DNA from 2 places in the Bradyrhizobium sp. UFLA03-84 genome. Region 1 is predicted to be linked to the other one. Evidence: riboswitches for the same ligand, from Rfam matches in the RefSeq annotation. Region 1 holds a riboswitch; the other holds the start of a gene.

What was found. Region 1 has a riboswitch for glycine ahead of gcvT (glycine cleavage system aminomethyltransferase GcvT). Riboswitches for the same ligand answer to the same signal wherever they lie in the genome.
Region 2: it holds a riboswitch for glycine, as region 1 does, so the genes downstream of both, CK489_RS33320 (D-amino acid dehydrogenase) here and gcvT (glycine cleavage system aminomethyltransferase GcvT) in region 1, are expected to answer to the same signal.

Annotation. Positions count from the first base shown of each region.
Region 1 covers NZ_NSJY01000017.1:291,016-300,082, reverse strand. The annotation lists gene gcvP (aminomethyl-transferring glycine dehydrogenase) at 1-2,016, opposite strand, end outside; gene gcvH (glycine cleavage system protein GcvH) at 2,039-2,404, opposite strand; gene gcvT (glycine cleavage system aminomethyltransferase GcvT) at 2,424-3,569, opposite strand; glycine riboswitch at 3,709-3,803, opposite strand; gene alaS (alanine--tRNA ligase) at 4,005-6,695, shown strand; gene CK489_RS34070 (cyclic nucleotide-gated ion channel) at 6,707-7,957, shown strand; gene CK489_RS34065 (DUF3455 domain-containing protein) at 8,015-8,521, opposite strand; gene CK489_RS34060 (NADP-dependent isocitrate dehydrogenase) at 8,553-9,067, opposite strand, start outside.
Region 2 covers NZ_NSJY01000017.1:143,091-152,157, reverse strand. The annotation lists gene CK489_RS33345 (ABC transporter ATP-binding protein) at 1-866, opposite strand, end outside; gene CK489_RS33340 (ABC transporter permease) at 863-1,750, opposite strand; gene CK489_RS33335 (ABC transporter permease) at 1,754-2,695, opposite strand; gene CK489_RS33330 (ArgE/DapE family deacylase) at 2,959-4,257, opposite strand; gene CK489_RS33325 (hypothetical protein) at 4,254-4,439, opposite strand; gene CK489_RS33320 (D-amino acid dehydrogenase) at 4,566-5,873, opposite strand; glycine riboswitch at 5,943-6,056, opposite strand; glycine riboswitch at 6,060-6,166, opposite strand; gene CK489_RS33315 (M20/M25/M40 family metallo-hydrolase) at 6,253-7,383, opposite strand; gene CK489_RS33310 (ABC transporter substrate-binding protein) at 7,667-9,067, shown strand, end outside.

The DNA of each region.
Region 1 (9,067 bases):
GACCTGGCCGCCATGCGCATGCACGATGTCGCAGATCTCGCTGATATGCTCCTCGAACACGCCGTGGGTCGACGGATAGGTGATCATCACGGCGGCGAGATTGGCCGAATGCTTCTCCGCCTTGGCACGGAGATCGTTGACGTCGACGTCGCCGCGCGCATCGCAGGCGACCACCACGACCTCCATGCCGACCATCGCGGCCGAGGCCGGGTTGGTGCCGTGCGCGGAGGAGGGGATCAGGCACACCTTGCGGTGCGGCTCGCCGCGCGCGAGGTGATAGCCACGGATGGCAAGGAGGCCGGCATATTCGCCCTGCGCGCCGGAATTCGGCTGCAGCGACACCGCGTCATAGCCGGTGATGTCGCACAGCCATTGCTCCAGCCGCTTGAACAGCGCGTGATAGCCTTTGGCCTGATCGGCTGGCGCGAACGGATGCAGATTGCCGAACGCCGGCCAGGTCAGCGGGATCATCTCGGTCGTGGCATTCAGCTTCATCGTGCAGGAGCCGAGCGGGATCATCGCGCGGTCGAGCGCAAGGTCGCGGTCGCTGAGCTTGCGCATGTAGCGCAGCAGCTCGGTTTCCGAGCGATGCGTGTTGAACACCGGATGGGTGAGGAAGGCGCTGCTGCGCCGCAGCTCCTTCGGCAGCGCCTCGCGCGCGGCCGCTTCGATCTCGGCAAAGCTGAGCTTGCCGCCGAACACCCGCCACACCGCCTCGACAGTTTCCGGCGTGGTGGTCTCGTCGAGCGCGATGCCGAGCGTGGTCGCGCCGATGCGCAGATTGATCCGCTCCGCCTGCGCGCGCGTGACGATCTCGATCTGCTTCGCGCCGGCCTCGACGGTCACGGTATCGAAGAATGCCTCGCTGGTCGGCGCAAAGCCGAGCTTGCGCAGGCCGGCGGCGAGCACGGTGGCGCGGCGGTGCACGCCGCGCGCGATATGGGTGAGGCCTTCGGGGCCGTGATAGACCGCATACATCGAGGCGATCACGGCGAGCAGCACCTGCGCGGTGCAGATGTTGGAGGTCGCCTTCTCGCGGCGGATGTGCTGCTCGCGGGTCTGCAATGCCAGCCGATAGGCCGGTGCGCCGCGCGAATCCACAGAGAGGCCGACGATGCGGCCGGGCAGCGAGCGCTTCAGCGTGTCGCGCACCGCCATGTAGGCGGCGTGCGGTCCGCCATAGCCCATCGGCACGCCGAACCGCTGCGCCGAGCCGATCGCGATGTCGGCGCCGAGCTCGCCGGGCGAGGTCAGCAGCGTCAGCGACAAGAGGTCCGCGGCAACGATCGCAAGCGCGCCCTTGGTGTGCAGCGATGCGATCGCCGGCCGGAGATCGCGTACCGCGCCCGTGGTGCCCGGATATTGCAGCAGCGCGCCGAGCACGTCGGCCTTGTCGAGCTCGGTCAGGGGATCGCCGACCAGCAGCGCCCAGCCCAGCGGGGCGGCACGCGTGCGCATCACGGCGAGCGTTTGCGGATGCACCTCCTTGTCGACGAAGAACACCTTCGCCTTGACCTGCGAGTGGCGCTCGGCGAGCGCCATCGCTTCGGCGGCCGCAGTCGCCTCGTCGAGTAGCGAGGCGTTGGCGACGTCAAGCCCGGTCAGGTCGCAGATCATGGTCTGGAAGTTGAACAGGGCTTCGAGCCGGCCCTGGCTGATCTCGGGCTGATACGGCGTATACGCCGTGTACCAGGCCGGGTTCTCAAGGATGTTGCGCTGGATCACCGCCGGCAGGATCGTGCCGGAATAGCCCTGGCCGATCAGCGAGGTGAACACCTGGTTCTGGGCGGCGAGCTCGCTCATATGCGTGAGCGCCTCGGTTTCGCTCAGCGCGCGGCCGAGATCGAGCGGCGCCTTCTGGCGGATCGATCCCGGCAGCGTCTCGTTCATCAACGCCTGCAGGCTCGCGGCGCCGACCGTTTCCAGCATCGCGTTGACGTCGCGGGGCGACGGTCCGATGTGGCGGCGGACGAAATCGGTGGCGGCTTCGTTGATCGGCTTGAAGGGCGCGTTCATGGGCTGATCCTCGGGTGATCCTTTAGGCGGTGTGCGCGGCGTAGGCGGCCTCGTCCATCAGGCCGCCGAGCTCGCCCTTGTCCGCGATCCTCAACTTGAAGAACCAGGCCTTGCCGGCGGCATCCGAATTGACCAGCGCGGGCTCGGCCGCGAGCGCCTCGTTGACCTCGATCACCTCGCCGGTGATCGGCGCATAGACGTCGGAGGCAGCCTTGACGGATTCGACGACGGCGGCGGCTTCGGCCTTCTTCAGGCTGCGGCCGACCTTGGGCAGCTCGACGAACACGACGTCGCCGAGCTGCGACTGCGCGTAGTCGGTGATCCCGATCGTGGCGACGTCGCCCTCGATGCGGAGCCATTCGTGGTCGGACGTGTACAGCGTCGTCATAGGGTCGATCCTTCAGCGTTTAGCGTTTGTAGGTATTGGGGACGAAGGGCGTGGCGGCGACTTTCAGCGGCAGCCGCTGACCGCGCACCTCGGCGAAAACGGTGGTGCCGGCGGCGGAGAGGGCGGTCGGCAGATAGCCCATCGCAACCGGCGCATTGAGGCTCGGGCCGAAGCCGCCCGAGGTCACCTTGCCGATCTGTTCGGTCGAGGCGGCATCGGCGAACAGCAAGGCGCCTTCGCGCACCGGCGCGCGGCCGTCCGGCCTCAGGCCGACGCGGCGGCGCGATGCGCCTTGTGCGAATTGGGTGAGGATCTTGTCGGCGCCCGGAAAACCGCCGGCGCGGGCGCCGCCGCTGCGGCGAACCTTCTGCACCGACCATTCCAGCGCGCCTTCGACCGGCGTCGTCGTGGTGTCGATGTCATGGCCGTAGAGGCAGAGCCCGGCTTCCAGCCGCAGGCTGTCGCGCGCGCCGAGGCCGATCGGCAGCACGTCGGGATTGTCGAGCAGCGCAGTGACCAGGGCTTCGGCCTTGTCGGCCGGCACCGAAATCTCAAAACCGTCCTCGCCGGTGTAGCCGGAGCGTGAGACGAAACAGTCGATGTCGGCGACGCGACGCGGGCCGGCGTCCATGAATTTCATCGAACTGACATCTGCACAAAGTTTCGCCAGCGCCGATTCGGCTTTCGGCCCCTGCAGCGCGATCAGCGCGCGGTCGGCCAGCGACACGATCTCGCAGGTATCGGAGAGATGCGCGCGCAGATGCGCCTCGTCCTCGTCCTTGCAGGCGGCGTTGACCACCAGGAACAAATGATCGCCGAAATGCGCGACCATCAGGTCGTCGAGCAGGCCGCCGTCGTCGTTGGTGAACTGCGCGTAGCGCTGCCGCCCCGGCGCGATGCCGACGATGTCCTGCGGCACCAGCTTCTCCAGCGCGAGCGCCGCGTCGCCGACCTTGCCGGATTTGGCCTTCAGCACGAGCTGGCCCATGTGGGAGACGTCGAACAGACCGGCGTCCTTGCGGGTGTGAAGATGCTCCTTGAGCACGCCGGCCGTGTATTGCACCGGCATGTCGTAGCCGGCGAACGGCACCATCTTGGCGCCGCGCGCCAGATGCAGGGCGTGCAGCGGGGTCTGTTTCAGCGGGGAGTTTTCGTGCGCAAGCATCACAGGGCCCTCGCGGTTCCCGCGGGGACCCATTTCCCCTTGAGAAACCTGCAGAAAGCCCCATCTGTCGCTGTGCCTGAGAGTATTATCCCGTCGGCGGACGCATCGGGGAGAACCCCTGCGCCTCTTTCCAGATGTCAGACGTCACGCGGTCCTTTTGCCTGAGAGTTTCCGGGGCGGTTGCTCCTTCGGCGCCGGCCCAAAGCGGGACCGGTCTCTCCCGACGTGACGGGTAACAGGTAGGTAGAAAACACGGCGCCACCAAGACTGTCAACGCAGCTGCAGCAACTATCCCACGGGCTTTGTGCTGCCGCGGCAAGCCCATGATCCGCCTGCACAGTTTCTGGACACCGCAGCTGGCAATGTCTAAAAGCGTTCGGCCGGAAAATGACGCCTTTTTGCGGCTGGCCGGCCCCTTTTTCCGATTGGATGAACATGAGCAGCGTCAACGACATCAGGTCGACATTTCTGAACTTCTTCAAGGAGAACGGCCACGAGATCGTGGCGTCGTCGCCGCTGGTGCCGCGCAACGACCCGACCCTGATGTTCACCAATGCCGGCATGGTGCAGTTCAAGAACGTCTTCACCGGCGTCGAGAAGCGCGGCTATCAGCGCGCCACGACGTCGCAGAAATGCGTGCGCGCCGGCGGCAAGCATAACGACCTCGACAATGTCGGCTACACCGCGCGCCATCTCACCTTCTTCGAGATGCTCGGCAACTTCTCGTTCGGCGACTACTTCAAGGAGCGCGCGATCGAGCTCGCCTGGAATCTGATCACCAGGGATTTCGGGCTGAAGAAGGACAAGCTGCTCGTCACCGTCTACCACACCGACGACGAGGCGGCCGGCTACTGGAAGAAGATTGCGGGCTTCTCGGACGACCGCATCATCCGCATCCCGACCTCGGATAATTTCTGGGCGATGGGCGACACCGGTCCGTGCGGTCCGTGCTCCGAGATCTTCATCGACCGCGGCGAGCACATCTGGGGCGGACCTCCGGGCAGCCCGGAGGAGGACGGCGATCGCTTCCTCGAATTCTGGAACCTGGTGTTCATGCAGTACGAGCAGGTGACGAAGGAGGAGCGCGTGGCGCTGCCGCGTCCCTCGATCGACACCGGCATGGGCCTGGAGCGCATGGCGTGCATCCTGCAGGGCGTCGAGAGCGTGTTCGAGACCGATCTGTTCCGCCATCTGATCGATGCGGCCTCGTCGGCGCTCGGCCACGGGCCGAATGCGCAGAACGTCGCGTCGTATCGCGTCATCGCCGACCATCTGCGCTCGTCGGCGTTCCTGATCGCCGACGGCGTGCTGCCGTCGAACGAGGGCCGCGGCTACGTGCTGCGCCGGATCATGCGCCGCGCGATGCGCCACGCGCAGCTCCTAGGCGCGAGCGAGCCGCTGATGCATCGCCTCGTCTGGGCGTTGGTCCGCGAGATGGGCCAGGCCTATCCGGATCTGGTGCGCGCGGAGAAGCTGATCGAGGAGACGCTGCAGCTGGAAGAGACCCGCTTCCGCAAGACGCTGGTGCGCGGCCTGTCGATCCTCGACGAGAAGAGCGCCGGCCTCAAGAAGGGCGACATGTTCGACGGCGACACCGCGTTCACGCTGTACGACACCTACGGATTCCCGCTCGACCTGACGCAGGACGCGCTGAAGTCGCGCGGCATCAGCGTCGATCAGGCATCGTTCACCGACGCGATGAACCGCCAGCGCGAGAAGGCGCGTGCCTCGTGGGCAGGGAGCGGCGAGGCGGCGACCGAGACCATCTGGTTTCCGCTGCGCGAGAAGCTCGGCGCAACCGAATTCCTCGGCTACGAGACCGAGAGCGCGGAAGGCGCGGTGACGGCGCTGGTCAAGGACGGCGCCGAGGTCGATAGCCTCAAGGCCGGCGAGAGCGGCGCGATCGTGCTGAACCAGACGCCGTTCTATGCGGAGTCGGGCGGCCAGGTCGGCGATATCGGCGTGCTCACGGGCGAGGGCGTCAAGTTCCGCGTCACCGACATGCAGAAGAAGGCCGGCGATCTGTTCGTCCATGTCGGCACGGTGGAGCAGGGCACGTTGAAGGCCGGCACCGCGCTGCAGCTCGAGGTCGACCACGCCAGGCGTTCGTCGATCCGCGCCAACCATTCCGCGACGCATCTGCTGCACGAGGCGCTGCGCCAGGTGCTTGGCGATCACATCGCCCAGCGCGGCTCGCTGGTCGCGCCCGATCGCCTGCGTTTCGATTTCGTGCATCCGAAGCCGATCACGCCGGAAGAACTCGCCCGGGTCGAGGACATCGCCAACGATGTCGTGCTCGAGAATGACGAGGTGACGACCCGCGTCATGGCTGTCGACGACGCCCGCGAGGCCGGTGCACGCGCACTGTTCGGCGAGAAATACGGCGACGAGGTCCGCGTCGTCTCGATGGGCAAGAGCGCCCGCGAGCATGGCCAGAACGCGCTCGGCTGGTCGGTCGAGCTCTGCGGCGGCACCCATGTCCGCCGCACCGGCGACATCGGCCTGATCTCGGTGACCAGCGAGAGCGCTGTCGCCTCCGGCGTCCGCCGCATCGAGGCGCTGACCGGGCGTCACGCACGCAAGCACGCCAACGACACCATGGCGCTGGCGAAGACCGCGGCGGCCGAGCTGCGCACCACGATCGAAGACGTCCCGGCGCGCATCACCGCCCTGATGGAAGAGCGCAAGAAGCTCGAGCGCGATTTGTCTGACGCCCGCAAGAAGCTCGCGATGGGCGGCGGTAGTGGTGCGTCGAACGGCGCGGCCTCCGGGGTTCGCGAGGTCGGCAACGTCAAGCTGTTGGCGCGTGCGGTCGAAGGCGTCGAGACCAAGGATCTGAAGAGCCTGGTCGACGACGGCAAGAAGCAGATTGGCTCGGGCGTGGTCGCGATCGTCGGCGTCACCGAGGACGGCAAGGCCGGCATCGTGGTCGGCGTCACCGCCGATCTGACCTCGCGCTTCAACGCGGTCGAGCTGGTCCGCAAGGGCTCCGAGGTGCTCGGCGGCAAGGGCGGCGGCGGCCGCCCCGACATGGCGCAGGCCGGCGGGCCCGACGGCGCCAAGGCGGACGCCGCGCTGTCGGCGATCGAACAGGCCATGACTCAACAAGCATCGGCCGGCGCCTGACGGAGAGGCTGATCGTGGCGACGGCTCCGCTCAAGCCCACGATCAGCGCCTCCCGGCTGCGCGATCGCCTCTACGAGCTGCTCGAGCGCAATGATCTGCCGCATTCGGGCGGCGCGCGGTTTGCCGGGATCATCGTCGCCATCATCGCGGTCGATGTGCTGGCGGCGATCCTGGCCTCCGTGCCCGAGATCGACGCGCAGTTCGGCTGGCTGCTCACGACTGTCGAGATCGCGGCGGTGGCCGCCTTCGCGCTGGAATATGCCGCCCGGCTCTGGAGCGTGGTTGGCCATTCCCTGCGTGACGTGACGCCGCTACAGGCGCGGCTCGACTACGCCTTCTCGACACTCGGCGTGATCGATCTGCTCGCGTTCCTGCCGTCGGCCATTGCGCTTGCGATCGGCGACAAGACCGCGCTGGTGCTGTTCGGCATGCTGCCGTTCCTCAAGCTGGTGCGCTATTCGACCGCGATGCGCTCGCTGCTGGCGGCGCTGCATGCCGAGCGGCGCACGCTGTTCGGCTGCGTGGTGATCCTGACCGGCGCAGTGCTGCTGTTCGCCTCGCTGCTCTATGCCATCGAGCACAAGGTGCAGCCGGACAAGTTCGGCACCATGCCGCAGGCGATGTGGTGGGCGATCGTGACGCTCGGTACCGTCGGTTATGGCGACGTCGTTCCGGTCACGCCGCTCGGCCGGATCGTCACCGTGATCGCGATCGTGGTTGGCTTTGCGATGATCGCGCTGCCGGTTGCGATCATCTCGACCGCGTTCGCCGACGAGGTCCGGCGCCGCGACTTCGTCGTGACCTGGGGCATGCTGGCGCGGGTGCCGCTGTTCTCGCATCTCAACGCCGCTGACATCGCCGACATCATGCGGCTGTTGCGGTCGCAGGCCATCGAGGCCGGCGAGGTCTTGGTGCGGCGCGGCGACGTGGCGTCGTCGATGTATTTCATCACGGCCGGCGAGGTCGAGATCGACCTGCCGAACCAGCGGGTGCGGTTGTCTGACGGCGCATTCTTCGGCGAGATCGCGCTGCTCAGGCGGACCAGTCGCTCCGGCACGGTGACCGCGACGCGCAAGACCAAGCTGCTGCTGCTCGATGCACAGGACTTCCATGCCTTGATCGAGCGTATGCCGGCGCTCGCCGCGCATGTCCGGGAGACAGCAGAGGCGCGGCTCGCCGATCCGCTTACGGCCGGTGGCGACCTTGCCGCCGCGGAGATCGGCCAGGCGCCGCACGAGACCGATGGTGGCTTCCGTGATTAGTCTTGACTCGTTTTCTTCACGCGAACCGGTACCCGCTTCGCTCGAAAACGCCTTGGATCAATCGCGGCGCAGGAATACGTAATCCGCCGAATAGGCTGCGCCCTTCAGCGCGCCGGCCTTGTCGCAGGTGCCGCTGAGCTCGCCGCCAGAGGTGTTGATCCGCTGCACGGTGGCAACGCTCGAGAGCACGCCATTGCCGCGGTGGGAAATCACTTCGAGCTTCAACCAGGCGATGTCGGCGGGGGTCGCGCCGGGCGCGCTGCCGGCGGTGCGGGCGGTCACGGCGCTGCCGTCGATATGCTCCCAGTTCGGGCCGGCATAGTGCCGGCCGACTGTGCGGCCATTGGCGATCAGGGTGGCGACCGGTTCGCGGAACGACCAGGCGAGCTTGCCGTCGGTGACCGGCTTGCACTCGTAGACCTGAACGCCCTCGGCGTGGACTGACAGGACCGGGATTTCGCCGGGCGCCGCGACGGCGTCTGGCAGGGGATCGGCAGCTGATGCCGCCGACCCTGATAGCACGAATGATGCGAGCACGACGGCTCTGATGAGGGCCTCGGTCATGCTCGCACCTGTCATTCCAGGACGGCAGCCTTTAGGCCGCCATCGCCTTCGCGAGATTGTCGGACACCTTGTCGAGGAATCCGGTGGTCGAGAGCCAGCGCTGGTCGGCACCGACCAGGAGCGCGAGGTCCTTGGTCATGTAGCCTTCCTCGACGGTCGACACGCAGACCTTCTCCAGAGTGGTGGCGAACTTCGCCAGCTCCGGGTTGTTGTCGAGCTTGGCGCGATGGGCGAGGCCACGGGTCCAGGCGAAGATCGAGGCGATCGAGTTGGTCGAGGTTTCCTTGCCCTTCTGGTGCTCGCGGTAGTGCCGGGTCACCGTGCCGTGGGCAGCTTCGGCTTCCACCGTCTTGCCGTCAGGGGTGAGCAGCACCGAGGTCATCAGGCCGAGCGAGCCGTAGCCCTGGGCCACGGTGTCGGACTGCACGTCGCCGTCGTAGTTCTTACAGGCCCAGACATAGCCGCCGGACCATTTCAGCGCCGAGGCGACCATGTCGTCGATCAGGCGGTGCTCGTAGGTCAGGCCCTTGGCCTCGAATTCCTTCT
Region 2 (9,067 bases), 150 kb from region 1:
CTGAGTTCGTTGGCTTCCAGCACCACGGGCTCCGATGTCTCCGGGCGCGGCGCGCGCGGCACCAGGCTCGGCACCGAGGACAACAGGTTGCGGGTGTAGTCCATCTTCGGATTGCGCAGCACGTCCTGCAGCGGACCGGCTTCGACCAGGCGGCCGTGCCGCATCACCGCGACGCGGTCGGCGATCTCGGCCACCACGCCCATGTCGTGGGTGATGAACAGAACTGCGGTGCCGTGATCGCGCTGCAGATCGCGGATCAGGGCGAGGATCTGCTTCTGGGTGGTGACGTCGAGCGCCGTGGTCGGCTCGTCCGCGATCAATAGCTTCGGCTCCAGCACCAGCGCCATCGCGATCATGATGCGCTGGCGCTGTCCGCCCGACAGGCGGTGAGGGTAGGACGAGAAGATGCGCTCCACATCGGGTAGCCGCACATGCTCCATCATCGCCAGGATCTTCTGGCGCCGCGCGCGGGAGTCGAGATCGGTATGGGCGCGCAGCACCTCGTCGATCTGTCGGCCGACCGGCACCACGGGATTGAGCGCGGTCATCGGCTCCTGGAAGATCATCGCCATCCGCGTTGCGCGCAACTGGCGCAGCCGCCGGTCGGTCGCGGTGAGCAGTTCCTCGCCGACCAGTTTGACGCTGCCGCCGGACGGCACCAGCGTGCCCTTCTGCTGCAGGCCCATCACGGTGAGCGAGGTCACCGACTTGCCCGAGCCGCTTTCGCCGACCAGGCAGAGCGTCTCGCCCTCGTGCACCTGGAGGGAGAGGTCGTCGATGATGCGATGCGCGTCCGCCTTGCGGCCGAGGCCGACGACGAGGTTGTTGATGTCGAGGACGACGTTGGAAGGGTTGGTTGTGGTCACTTGCCCTCACGCTGCTTCATGCGGGGATCGAGCGCGTCGCGCGCGGCGTCGCCGATCAGGTTGATGCTGAGAATGGCGATCGAGAGCAGAAGCCCCGGCCAGAAGATCAGCGACGGCTTGATCTGGAAGAACGCGCGGCCCTCGGCCATGATGTTGCCCCAGGTCGGCGTCTCCGGCGAGATGCCGGCGCCGAGGAACGACAGGATCGCCTCGGTCAGAATCGCGGACGCGCAAACGTAAGTGCCTTGCACGATCAGCGGCGCGATCGTGTTCGGCGTCAGATGCCGCCACATGATCTTCGGCAGGCTGGAGCCGAGCGAGATCGCGGCCTCGACATAGGGTTCCTCGCGCGCGGTCAGCACCACCGAGCGCACCAGCCGTGCCACGCGCGGGATCTCGGGGATGGTGATCGCGACCATCACGGTCCAGATGCTGGCGCCAGAAAGCGACACCACGGCGATCGCGAGCAGGATGGCGGGGATCGCCATCAGGCCGTCCATCACGCGCATCAACACCGCATCGACCCAGCGGAAGAAGCCGGCGACGAGGCCGATCAGGAGCCCGACGGCGATCGAGCAGACGGCGGCGCCGATCCCGATGATCAGCGAGATTCGGGCGCCGTAGATGATGCGCGACAACAGGTCGCGTCCATAAGCATCAGTGCCAAGCAGGTACTGCGCGCTCGCCGGCTTCAGCCGCTGCGCCGGCGTCAGCAAGAGTGGATCATGAGGCGCAAGGAGCGGCGCGAAGATCGCCATCAGGATGATGAGGACGAGGCAGATCGTCGCAACTGCGATGATCGGCGTCGACGTCAGGAAGCCGAACTTGACGCGGAACGGCCGGGTGACGGGGAGGGAGGATTCGGGGAGGGTATCGATCGCCATTGCTCAGTACCGGATACGAGGATCGAGCAGGGTGTACGCCACGTCGATCAACAGATTGACGCCGACATAGATGCCTGACGTCAACAGGATCATGGCCTGGATTACCGGATAGTCGCGCGCCAGCACCGCATCGACGGTGAGGCGGCCGATGCCGGGCAGGTTGAACACGCTCTCGGTGACGACGACGCCGGAGATCAGCAGCGCGAAGCCGGAGCCGATCACGGTGATGACGGGCACCGCGGCGTTGCGCAGCGCATGGCGCAGCAGCACACCGGCCTCGCCGATGCCCTTGGCGCGTGCCGTGCGCACGTAGTCTTCGCCGAGCACGTCGAGCATCGAGGCCCGCGTCATGCGTGCGATCAACGCGACATAGATGAAGGAGAGGGTACAGGTTGGCAGGATGATGCGCTCGAAGAACGGACCGAAGCCGGCCGAGATGCTCTTGAAGCCCTGCACCGGCACCCAGCGCAGGTCGATCGCAAACACCTGGATCAGCACATAGCCGATCACGAACACCGGCACCGAGAAGCCGAGCACCGACAGGCCCATCACGAAGCGATCGATCCAGGTGCCGTGCTTCCAGGCCGCGATCACGCCGAGCGGAACCGCGACCAGGATCGAGAGGATGATGGTGGCCAGCGCGACCGAAATCGATGGCTCGAGGCGCGGGCCGATCATCTCGAGGATCGGCTTGTTCGAGATCAGGGAAACGCCGAGGTCGCCATGCAGGAGCTTCGCGACCCAGGTGTAGAACTGGATGTAGATCGGCTCGTTGAGACCGAGCGAGGTGCGGATGCGATCGAGCTGTTCGGGCGTCGCGTTGTCGCCGGCGAGGATTGCGGCGGGGTCGCCCGGCGTCAGCCGCAGCAACAGGAACACGAACAGCGCCACCACGCCCATCACGGGAATGGCGGCGAGGATGCGGCGAAGCAGATATCCGAGCATCGCTGCTATCTCCTGCGGTCAGATGGTGCGAAGCGAAGGCTGGGCCGCATCATACTCATGGTGTCCCCGTGATGTGTCTCATGCGCTTCTGCGTCTCGTCTCAAAGCCAGCGCGAACGTGATGAATTTGCAGGCAAATACTGTGCCAATGGCGACGTTATATCAAGGCGCGGTTCGGGCCGTTGGCGGCCTCCCTTGGTCTGATGCTGCTATTTCGAATTGCACTTGTCGTCATGTGCCACCGACCTGAAGCGACAAGTTCATTCACGCTCTCATCACGCCGCACCAGTTCGCGACGAACAGCGCGATGCTCTGTGTTGTCTTGCGAAGGCTGTCGAGCTCGACACGTTCGTTGAACGCATGCGGGCCGACACCGTAAGGTCCATAGCAAAGCGCAGGGATGCCGTAGTCGACACAGTAGTAGCGGGTGTCGTTGACGGCCGTCGACAGCCGCTCCTGCATCGGAGCCTGGAAGACGGAGTGATGGGCAGCCGACAGAGCCGCTTCCGCTTCGCTGCCGGGCTCGCACACCGCCGCGTCCGCCTGAAAGCCGCTCCACACGAGCTCGGCCGGATTGCCGGACAGGAACTCGTCGGCCTTGTGCGCCTCAGTCAGGCATTCCTCGATGCCGCGCATCGCCTGCCGCGGCGTTTCGCCCGGCAGCAGACCGAGCCGGCAATCCAGCTCGCACCAGGCCGCGGTCGAACTGGCCCAATCGCCGCCCTTGATGATCCCGACGTTGAACTTGATCGGGTTCTTGACGTTGCGGAACCAGCTGTTGTCGAGCGCCCGGGCATTGAGCGCCTTGGTGTAGTCCTGGAACGCGCGCACCAGATGCATCGCCGACAGGATGGCGCTCGACCCGGCCTCGGAATAGGCGACATGCACCGGCGTTCCGCGGACGCGCAGGCGGAACCAGACGGCGCCGACCTGGGCGCGCGTCAGCGTGTGTCCGGTCGGTTCGGGAATGAGGCAGGCGTCGGCGCGATAGCCGCGCATCAACGTCGACAATGCGCCGTTGCCGGTGCTCTCTTCCTCGGTCACGGTCTGCAGATGGATGCGCCCGGCCGGGGCATAGCCTGCGTCGCGGATCGCATCGAGCGCGAAGATCATTGCCGAGACGCCGGCCTTCATGTCTTGCGCGCCGCGCCCGAACATCCAGCCGTCCTGCACGGCGCCCGAGAACGGCGGCTGGTCCCAAAGGTCAGCGGGCCCTTCCGGCACCACGTCGATATGACCTTGCAGGATCAGGCTGCGGCCGCTGCCTTTGCTGTTGAGCGTCGCAACCACCTGCTGCGATCCGGCCAGATCGATGCCGTCCATCGGTGCAGCCTTCGGATGGCTCATCAGGTTGACGTCCGCAAGGCTGAACGCGTCGACGTCGTAGCGGCGCTTGGCGAATTGCTCGGCCAGCCAATGCTGCTGCGGCGCTTCGTGTCCGCGCAGGCTGCGGAATTGCACCATGCGCGACAGGAACGCGATCTGATCGTCGAAGTTTCGATCGACGGCCGCGCACAGCTCGGCGGCAATCTGATCCGGCTTGGTCAACGTCCCGGTTGTCATGTCGCGCCTTTCGTGGAGCCTTGAGCGTTGAGCGTTTCGGAAAGGCGGCGCAGTGAGCCGACGCGCGTGCCGGTGGCGAGGTTGCGTGTCGGTCGATCGAAGAGATTGCCGCCGGCACACATGCCGACCGGAATGCCGCGCCGGGCCGCATTGCCATGCGTGCCCGTGACCCCAATGCGCATTGTCCCCTCCCGCGCTGAAGCGCTTTTCCCCATTACGACGCTAATCGTTGTCACGCGACGATTCCCAGCGAATCCCGACTTGGACACACGCAAATACGCACATATTCTTCCTCTCCGGTCGGATAATTAGGGGAAAGCTGCGCGGGCAGGCTCGGTCGCACCGACCTGCGATGGCACCATTGAAGGCGTGTCGAGGTCGCGCCAGTCATCGATCGCACCCGCGATCATCTGTGCCGTCGCGGCCGACAGCGTCCAGCCGAGATGACCGTGGCCGGTGTTGTAGAACACGCCAGGAATCCGCCCCGCGCGCACCACCGGCATCATGTTCGGCATCATCGGGCGCAGGCCGGCCCATGGCATGACCTTCGAGGTGTCGATACCAGGAAAATGATGCCGCACCCAATCCACCAGCGGCTGGATGCGGTCGGCCCTGATATCGCGGTTGAAGCCGTTGAACTCGGCGGTGCCGGCGACGCGGAAGCGGTCGGCGCCGAGCCGGCTGGTGACGATTTTTGCTGCTTCATCGAGCAGGCTGACGGTTGGCGCTGCATCCCGGCTTTGCGGCGCATCGAGCTGCACGGTGATCGAGTAGCCCTTCACCGGATAGACGTTGACGCGGTCGTTGAGCAGGCTTGCGAAGTGGCGGCTTGCCACGCCGGCGCAAACGACAATTCCGTCCGCTTGAAGTTCATGTCGTGTCACGACATCAGCATCATGGGAGGCGGCATCGTTCCAGCCGATGCGGAAACCGCCGTAGCTGCGCGCGATGGTGTCGACATCGGCCTCATGGACGAAGGTCGCGCCGCGGCGGGCGCAGGCGTCGGCGAGGCCGCGCGTGAATTTGTGGATATCGCCGGTCGCATCCGAGGGCGTGAAGAAGCCGCCATAGCAGGCCGTCTGCAGCGCGGGTTCGATGCTGCGGATTTCGTCCGGCGTCACCGGCCGGCGGTCGAGCCCACCCTGTTGCAGCAACGTGTTGACGCGCAGGCCGGCCTCGAAGCCGGCCTTGTCGTGATAGACGTGAAGGATGCCGCGGCGCTCAAGATCGAAGGCGATGTTCTCGCGCTGTGCGATCGAGAACAGGTGCTTGCGCGCTTCGATTGCGAGCTTTGTGGTCTCGATGGTGTTGCTGCGATAGCGCGTGATGCCGCCGACGAACTCGCCGATCCACGAATATTTGTGCCAGCTCGGCTTCGGGTTCATCAGCAGCGGCGCGTCGCTTCGGAGCATCCAGCGCAGCCCCTTCAGAATGGTCGCGGCGCTGTTCCACACCTCCGCATTGCTGGCGGAAAGCTGTCCGCCGTTGGCGAACGAGGTTTCCATGGCGGCGTAGCGATGCCTGTCGAGGACAGTCACCCGGTAGCCGCGTTCGAGCAGGGCATAGGCCGTCGTTACGCCGGTGATGCCGGCGCCAATGATCGCAATGTGTCGCATGATGGTCTTCAGGCTCCCGTGTTGTTAGAGTCGCCGAACCGCCGGTGAAACCGGCTGTTTCAGCGCCCCATCTGTCACGGTACCTGAGAGCTTGATCCGCATCGGGCCTCGGCCAGATGCGAACTATCCCCTTCGGTGGACGTCACGGCCCTTGATGTGCGGTCGTGTCGTCTCTCTCCAGATCGTCCTGACGATACAGTCCTTTTGCCTGAGAGTTTCCGGGGCGGTTGCTCCGTCGGCGCCGAAGCTGACAACACGAATGTTGTCGCTCCGATCTCTCCCGCATCGTCGAGTTGGACGGCCGGACCGTAGGCGAAGCCTCAAAATTGGACAAGGCTAAATTTCGGTCCGGCAGTGCCAACGTGTTGTGCAGTGCAAATCAGTCCAGTGTCGCGAGCAGTGCCGCCATCAGGCGGCCGCGGTCGGCGAGACTGTCAACTTCAATGTGTTCGTTGAGCGTATGCGCATCGGCGCCGCGAACCCCGAGGCCGTCGAGGGTCGGGATGCCCATCGCGCCGGTGAAGTTGCCGTCCGATCCGCCGCCGGCGCTGCCGTGCGGCAGATCGAGGCCCATCGCCGCTGCGAGGCCTTTTGCCTTTTCATACAGCGCCATGGTGCCGGCATCCGGCTCCCACACCGGGCGGGTGACGCCGCGCGTTACCCTGAACGTCACGTCATTGGCGGTGCCCGACAGCGCCAGCATGCGCTCGACGCCGCGGTCGAGATCGGCCTGCCGCTTGGCCATGCTGAGCGCTTCGCCGGTGCAGGTCGTCGCGACGCAATTGACCCACTGGCCGCCGTGCACGATGCCGACCGAGAAGGTGCAGTCCTCGGTGGTCATGCCGTCGATGGCGATGATCTGCCGGGCCATTTCCCGGATCGCGGAACGGCCGGACGACAGCGTCGCGCCGGCATGGCTCGGCTTGCCGATGGCTTCGAGATTGAAGCGTGCGATCGCGTAGCGGCCGGTGACGACGCCGTTGTTGGGCCGGCCGGGCTCCGGCACCAGCACATATTTGTTGCGCGCGGCTTCGGCCTCGATGATGTCGCGCGTCGACGGCGTGCCGACCTCTTCATCGGGCGTGAACAGCACGGTGATCGGCAGCGGCGTGGTGAAGGAGGCGCGCGCCAATTGCCTGATCGCCTCGATCGACAAATAGTTGCCGCCCTTCATGTCGAAGATGCCCGGCCCGAAGCACTTGTTGCCTTCGCGCCGCCATTTCAGCTTCTCGATGGTGCCGACGGGGTGCACGGTGTCCAGGTGGCCGGCGATCAGGATGCCGGGCTGGCCTTGCTTCGGATGCGGAAAACGGGCGCGGACGCAGCCTGCGAAGCCCTGGCGTCCCGCGATGCGTTCGATCGTCGCACCCATGATCGCCATCTCGCGCGCGGCGAGATCGAGCATGCGCTCGACCGCGCGCGCGTCCCAGGTCGGGCTTTCGCATTCCACCCAGCTGCGCAGTCCCTGCAACATCGCTTCGGAATCAAAAGGAAGATTGGCGGGGTTCATGACTTCTCTCTCTTCTTGTTTTGCTTGTTGTCTTGTTCGCGCCGATACGCGTTCGCGTATTATACGAAAGGCTCGGGCGAGGACTTTGTAAAGTCAAATGCGCCGAACTTGTCGTTCATTCGTTCGTATACGTTTGATCCTGCCCGAAACCGATTGACGCGCTTGGCGCTTGATGCAAGTCTCGATTTCACAAGCCATACAGCATGTTAGTTCGCCTAAATATCGAACCGCATGCATAACGAATAAGCCGGCTTTGACCAGTTACACGTCAGGAGAGATTTCCATGTTCCCTATCTCGCGTTGGAAGCGTCGCACGCTAGCGGCGGCATTTGCGGCGGTCGCGCTGTCGTTCGCGCCGCAGGAGTTGTCGTTCACCCAACAGGCCATGGCCGCGGACAAGACCATCACTGCGGTGATGCATTCGGATCTGCGCGTCATCGATCCGATCCTGACCACGGCCTACATCACGCGCGATCATGGCTACATGGTCTACGACACGCTGGTGGCGACCGATTCCAACTTCAAGATCCAGCCGCAGATGGCGGACTGGAAGGTGTCCGACGACAAGCTCACCTACACGTTCACGCTGCGCGACGGCCTGAAGTGGCATGACGGCGCGCCGGTGACCGCCGAAGACTGCGTCGCGTCGCTGAAGCGCTGGGCCAAGGTCGACGGCATGGGCCAGAAGCTGATGGACTTCACCGCGAGCCTCGAAGCCACCGATGCCAAGACGATTACGCTGAAGCTGAAGGAGCCCTACGGCCTGGTGCTGGATTCGATCGGCAAGCCGTCGTCGCGCGTCGCCTTCATGATGCCGAAGCGGCTCGCCGAAACGCCGCCGGACAAGCCGATTCCGGAACAGATCGGTTCGGGCCCCTTCAAATTCGTCCAGGCGGAATTCCAGCCGGGCGTGAAGGCGGTCTACGTCAAGAACAAGGACTACGTGCCGCGCAAGGAGCCGGCGAGCTGGACCGCGGGCGGCAAGGTCGTGAAGGTCGACCGCGTCGAGTGGGTCACGATGGCCGATGCGCAGACCGCGATGAACGCGCTGCAGTCCGGCGATATCGATTTCTTGGAGAACCCGTCGTTCGACACGTTGTCGATCCTCGAGGCCGACAAGGACCTGAAGGTCGAGACGCTGAACAAGTTCGGCTTCCAGACGCTCGGCCGCATGAACTTCCTCTATCCGCCCTTCGACAACATCAAGGTTCGCCAGGCGGCGCTGCTGGCGATCAACCAGAAGCAGGTGCTCGACGCGCTGGTCGGCAATCCCAAGTACTACAAGACCTGCGTCGCCTTCTTCATCTGCGACACGCCGTTTGCGTCGGAGATCGGCGGCGAGACGCTGGCGAAGGGCGGCGACATGGCGGCGGCCAAGAAGGCGCTTGCCGAGTCAGGTTACGACGGCACGCCGGTCGTCATCATGGCGCCGGGCGACGTCACCACGCTGAAGGCGCAGCCGGTCGTCGTTGCCCAGCAGCTGCGCGACGCCGGCTTCAAGGTCGATCTGCAGGCGACCGACTGGCAGACCGTGGTGACCCGCCGCGCCAGCCAGAAGGCGCCGAAGGACGGCGGCTGGAACATGTTCTTCACCAACTGGGTGAGCGCCGACGTCTCCAACCCGATCGCCAACCTCTCGATCGGCGGCCAGGGCAAGAATGGCGGATGGTTCGGCTGGGCCGAG